DNA from 2 places in the Enterovibrio paralichthyis genome. Region 2 is predicted to be linked to the other one. Evidence: riboswitches for the same ligand, from Rfam matches in the RefSeq annotation. Region 2 holds a riboswitch; the other holds the start of a gene.
What was found. Region 2 has a riboswitch for lysine ahead of KU854_RS16870 (Na+/H+ antiporter NhaC family protein). Riboswitches for the same ligand answer to the same signal wherever they lie in the genome.
Positions count from the first base shown of each region.

Region 1: linked by a shared signal. The riboswitch ahead of lysC (lysine-sensitive aspartokinase 3) and the one ahead of KU854_RS16870 (Na+/H+ antiporter NhaC family protein) in region 2 are both predicted to bind lysine.

Region 1 covers NZ_JAHUTS010000005.1:293,264-296,403, forward strand. Annotated here, with positions in the region: gene KU854_RS08970 (Wzy polymerase domain-containing protein) at 1-1, shown strand, start outside; gene KU854_RS08975 (pyridoxal-phosphate-dependent aminotransferase family protein) at 46-1,164, opposite strand; lysine riboswitch at 1,368-1,543, shown strand; gene lysC (lysine-sensitive aspartokinase 3) at 1,637-2,983, shown strand; gene metH (methionine synthase) at 3,041-3,140, opposite strand, start outside.
Region 2 covers NZ_JAHUTS010000015.1:110,534-113,673, reverse strand. Annotated here, with positions in the region: gene KU854_RS16880 (lytic murein transglycosylase) at 1-372, shown strand, start outside; gene KU854_RS16875 (H-NS family histone-like protein) at 500-898, opposite strand; lysine riboswitch at 1,241-1,422, shown strand; gene KU854_RS16870 (Na+/H+ antiporter NhaC family protein) at 1,513-3,093, shown strand.

The DNA.
Region 1 (3,140 bases), on a different contig from region 2:
ACAAAAAAACGCCCAAGCGGGCGTTTTTTCTCTCCAGCTTCCGTGTTATTTCAACACATCACTCAGGGCTTTCGCACACAAGGCGACATTCTCACGTTTCGCGGCATAACCCATCAGGCCGATGCGCCAGGCCTTGCCTGCCAATGTGCCTAGACCGGCGCCAATTTCCAGGTTGTAGTCGTTAAGCAGGCGCGCGCGCACCGCCGCATCATCCACTCCTTCCGGTACCGCAACAGCATTGAGTTGCGGTAAACGGTAAGCTTCTTCAACCAGGAACTGGATACCCAGTGCTTCCAATTCGGCCTTGAGCAAGTTGTGCATGTCACGGTGACGCTGCCAGGCGTTTTCCAGTCCCTCTTCCTTCAGCATCAGCAGGGATTCATGCAGGGCATACAAGCTGTTGACCGGCGCTGTGTGGTGATAACTGCGTTTGCCCTCGCCACTCCAGTACGCTAACACCAGACTTTGATCCAAAAACCAGCTTTGCACTTTTCCGCTGCGCTGCTGCATTTTTTCCACCGCACGAGATGAGAATGTCACGGGCGAAAGTCCTGGCACACACGATAGGCATTTCTGCGAACCTGAATAGACCGCATCCAATTGCCATTCATCCACCAGCAAAGGCACACCGCCAAGGGAAGTGACCGCATCCACAATCGTCAGACAACCATGCTCACGCGCCAGCGCTGCCAGCATTTTCGCATCACTGAGCGCACCGGTAGAGGTTTCAGCATGCACAAATGCCAACACCGACGCTTCTGGATGAGCATTAAGTGCCGCTTCTACCTTGGCCGGGTCGACTGGCTTGCCCCACTCATCATCGACCATTACTGCCGTCGCACCACAGCGCTCAACATTCTCACGCATCCGATCACCAAACACACCATTGCGGCAGACAATCACAGTCTCGCCCGGCTCAATCAGGTTCACGAAGCAGGTTTCCATCCCAGCACTTCCCGGCGCAGAAACGGCGATGGTAAAAGGGTTTTCCGTCTGGAAGGCATACTGCAGCAAGGCTTTGACTTCATCCATCATCGCCACAAACAGCGGATCCAAATGACCGATTGTCGGTTGGGCCAGCGCCTGCAGGACACGCGGTGAGACATCCGAGGGGCCAGGGCCCATCAAAGTACGTTGTGGTGGGATAAAGCGGGATATTGTCATTGTTGTCTCTCCATCAGCCTTTTGTTCCCTTTACGTTAACACCGGATAGCACTGACTAAAATGCCACCATTGGATAATCCCAAGCCCAATCAAGGAAAATGGCACTTTCAGAAAAATATTCGCCGCATGCGCGTAATCTGTCGTTGACAACAAGGTTACAAACAATTATCAATAGAGAGCAATTTTTACGCAGCCAACTGCGTAGAGACAGAAGAGGCGCGTCAACCAGGCAGTCACATTGCGGAGCCCCAACTCCAATGCAGTGTGATCAGGGGGTTAGACGCCGAGACTAGACCAGACCTTGGGGGCTGGCTTGTCGGTCTGGGAGGTTGAATCCTTCGGATTGTCATCTCACTTGAGGTGGAGCGCTTCTGGAGAAAATCCTTTCTTCCAAACCCGCACTCTATCTCGTTCTGTCTCCCAATTTACTATCTAGGACAACTCCATTCGCGATTATGGGAGGTGAAGGGAAGTGAACGCATTAAATGTCGCAAAATTTGGCGGCACGAGTGTAGCCGACTACGCAGCTATGTCTAACTGTGCTTCGGTGATTAAAGGGAATTTGGACACTCGACTGGTAGTGATCAGCGCCTGCTCTGGCGTGACCAATTTACTGGTTGAACTGGCTAACGGCGTTAGCCAGGAAAGACAGCAGGATGTGCTGGCAACTCTGAGCGATATCCATTTCAGCATTTTGGCACAGCTTCCTGAAGCACCTGAAGTCGCCGCCGCTGTGAATGGCATTCTTGATGAAGTCGCGACACTCTCTGCGATTGCACAAACTTCTCCTTCAGATCAAGTTACCGATAATCTGGTTGCCTGCGGCGAACTGATGTCGACCCATATTTTCACTCATCTGCTTAATGACAAAGGCATTGATGCTGTGCGTATCGACGTGCGTGACGTCCTGAAAACAGATGGTGTGTTTGGCAAAGCCGCACCGGATTTGATTGAAACGGCATTCCATGCAGAAGCTGTTTTGTCTCCCCTGTTTAAAAAGCACATCGTTGTCACCCAGGGCTTTATCGGCTCTGATGCGCAGGGCAACACCACCACACTGGGGCGTGGCGGCAGCGATTACAGCGCAGCACTGCTGGCAGAGGCAGTAAAGGCTACCTCGTTAGAGATTTGGACCGACGTACCGGGAATCTACAGCACTGACCCACGCGTGGCGCCAGCTGCAAGTCCGATTGATGAGATCAGCTTCAGCGAAGCGTCTGAAATGGCAAACTTCGGCGCCAAGATCTTGCACCCGGCGACCCTGATCCCGGCCATGCGCCACGATATTCCCGTGTTTGTCGGCTCATCCAAAGCACCGGAAAAGGGTGGCACCTGGATACGTCGCCATGCGGAAAATTCGCCGCTATTTCGCGCCCTCGCCCTGCGTTGCAATCAAACAATGGTGACCCTGACCAGCTTGAATATGTTCCACGCTTACGGCTTTCTGGCTGAAGTGTTTAACATTCTGGCCAAGCACAAGGTATCGGTCGACCTTATCACCACGTCAGAAGTGAGCGTGTCCCTGACACTGGATCAGACAAACACCAAAGGCGGTGCCCCTAAATTGCCGGAAGCCGCGGAGCAGGAATTGGCTGAGCTGTGTAAAGTGACCGTAGAGCAGGATATGTGTCTGGTGGCCTTGATTGGCAACCATATGGGTGAATCACGCGGCTCTGCAGCCAAGATCTTTGGTGCACTGGAAGATTACAACCTGCGCATGATTTGTTACGGCGCCAGCAACCACAACCTCTGCTTCCTGACCAGTACGGCAGATTCACAGAATGTGGTGCGGGCACTGCACAAAGAGTTGTTTGAATAATCCCAGTAGCTTGCGAATAAAAAAGGGCGCTCTGAGCGCCCTTTCAGTTTCTGCCAGTTAGCCGTTAAGATTTGGCCCTAGCCATTTCTCTGCTTCGATCAGATCCCAGCCTTTACGATCGGCATAACTGTCACGCTGATCTTCCTGGATCTGCGCT
Region 2 (3,140 bases):
AAAAAAGATATTTGGAATACCAAGGCTGATGTTTTTGCCTCTTCTGCCAATTATTTAAAAAATGCCGGCTGGGATGATGAATACACTTGGGGCAGACAGGTTTCTGTTCCAAAAGGATTCAATAAAGATTTGTCAGGGCTTGGTCAGGAAAAGGCAAAATCATTAGCAGAGTGGCAGGCATTAGGTGTGCGTCGATTGAATAATACACCGCTACCGGATGTGGATATTCAAGCTTGGCTTATTCAACCTGATGATGAATTTGGTCGAAGCTACCTGGTGTATGGTAATTATCAAAGCCTGATGAAATGGAACCGTTCGCATTACTTTGCGTTAGCCGTAAGCCATTTGGCCGATCGCATTAAGTTTGGTTAGAAAAGGTGAAGCCCTGAAGGCTGAATCAAAAACGGTATCCGCTCTCAATGCTGAGAAGTTTGGGGCGATTTTAAATAAATAAAAAAGGAGCGAAAGCTCCTTTTTTGTTTTTATCATTTAGACAGGATTAGATAAGGAAATCTTCGATTTTCTTGCCTGAGTCCAGTGCATCTTTGATAACTTTTGGTGTGCGGCCCTGACCAGTCCAAGTTTTTTCTGAACCGTCTACATCGATGTATTTGTATTTAGCAGGGCGAGCTGCACGCTTAGATTTAGGCTTAGTGCCACCCAGCGTTGCCAGTAATTCTTCTGGATCGATACCGTCATTGATTAGCATTTCACGGTATTTCTCAAGCTTTTCTTCGCGCTCTTTTTCTGCTGCACGAGCTTCTGCTTCAGATTCTTCACGCTCTGTAACTACAGCTTGTAGTTTTTCCAGCGCTTCTTGTAGTTGTTCCAGAGTAAGTTCACGCGCAACGGCACGCAGGCTGCGCAGGTTTAACAGTACTTTCAGTGCATCAGACATTATGCCAGTCCTATTCTCTTGTTTGTAATAATTAATAGCCGTATAAAGAATAGCAAGAACAATTAATTCTTTGCAATATTTTATCCGTTTTAATCTTGAGTATTAGATATCGAAATTAAATAAAGTGCAAATATAAAATAATCAGACCCATTTTAGTTGGATTCAATTACCTATTTCTGTGTGATCTGTACAATAAATCCGTCATCGATGTTTGAGTTACTATGCTGGGAATTGGTTAACAATGCGTCATGTAATGATTGTGTGACGGGTTCTTGAGTGGTTTGTAAAAGTTTGTTGTTTTGTATTGCAAACCAACAAATGTCACATAAAATACGCTGGCATTATGCACGTAGAGGTGCGCGGTTTATGAGTATTTCGTCTTAGGGTGATACCAATGAGGACGAAGGAAAGGAAATAGCGCCGAAGCAGAAGTTCGCTTATCAGGCTATTCTGCTGGGGTTGTGTCCGAATAGGTACAACACTGCCATAGTATTGGGATTTAACTATGGAGCGCTACTGTAGGATTAAATTAATGTGTTTACCATTGCCTTAGCTCAAATCTGGTTTTCCATTTCTGCAGTAGATCTCCAACCGTATAGGTTGATATAGAGATCATGAACTTAGTCGATTTTTCCACATCTTCTTTATCTGTGCTGCCCGCCGTTTTGGCGCTGGGTTTGGCCATTATCACACGCCGCGTTCTGCTCTCGCTGGGTCTGGGTATTCTCTCAGGCGCACTCTTGCTTAACGACTTCTCGCTGACATCGACAACCTCTTATTTAAGCAATCTGGTGTTCGGCCTTTTTGTTGATGATGGCAGCATTAACACCTGGAATATGAGCATTGTGGCATTCCTGATGCTACTCGGTGCGATCACTGCGCTACTGACCCTTTCTGGTGGTACGCGTGCGTTTGCTGAATGGGCGCAAAGCCGCGTGAAAAGCAAACGTGGTGCAAAATTGCTGGCGGCATTCCTGGGCGTATTCATTTTTGTTGATGACTATTTCAATAGCCTGGCTGTGGGTGCAATTAGCCGCCCTGTGACCGACCGTTTCCATGTTTCCCGTGCAAAGCTTGCGTATATCCTGGACTCAACCGCAGCGCCTATGTGTGTGATCATGCCGGCTTCGAGCTGGGGCGCGTACATCATTACTGTTATTGGTGGCATTCTTGTCAGTCACGGTGTGACGGAATACAGCCCGCTGAGTGCATTTGCACACATGATCCCAATGAACTTCTACGCGGTTTTCGCACTGGCGATGGTATTTGCTGTTGCGTGGTTCCAGATGGATGTGGGTCCAATGCGCCGCTTTGAATATGAAGCATCAACCGGCAGCCGTCTGGGCGATGATGAGAACCATGTTCAGGCGATTGATGATGAACTGGGTATCGTAGAAAGCGAAAAAGGCCGTGTGTCTGATCTGATCATTCCTATCGTGGTGCTGGTTGTTGCGACCATGTCCTGGATGGTGTTTTCCGGTGCGCAAGTGCTCGAAGCCGACGGTAAAGCCTTCTCTGTTCTTGGTGCATTTGAAAATACCGATGTAGGCATGTCATTGCTGTATGGTGGTGCAATGGGTCTGCTGTCTGCATTGATCACTGTATTCAAACAAGGCTTGCCGGTTGCCGATGTTGCGCGTACCACCTGGGTGGGTGCGAAATCGATGTTCGGTGCCATCTTGATCCTGTTTTTTGCATGGACGATTGGCAACGTGATAGGTGATATGGCGACCGGTAAATTCCTGTCGACCCTGATCCAGGGCAACCTGTCGCCTCAGCTGCTGCCGGTTCTGTTGTTCCTGATCTCTGCTGCGATGGCGTTCTCTACCGGTACTTCCTGGGGCACGTTTGGCATTATGCTGCCAATCGCAGGCGATCTGGCTGGCGCAACAGACATCGCTATGATGTTGCCAATGTTGTCTGCAGTGCTGGCTGGTGCGGTATTCGGTGACCACTGTTCACCTATTTCTGACACCACTATCTTGTCATCTACCGGTGCCCGTTGTGGCCACATTGACCACGTTTCAACCCAGTTGCCGTACGCGCTGGCGACTGCTGCCGTTGCTGCTGTAGGTTACCTGGTTCTGGGCTTTACCGATTCGCTGAGCATTTCACTGCTGGCGGGTGGCAGTGCCTTTGTGGTGGTGTGTGCTTTGTTTGGTTGGCTTTCACGCCGCCCGGGTAAACTTGCGTAATCTGCCAGCTCTTTGATTTTCAGAGCCTCCCCTAGTGGGAGGCTTTT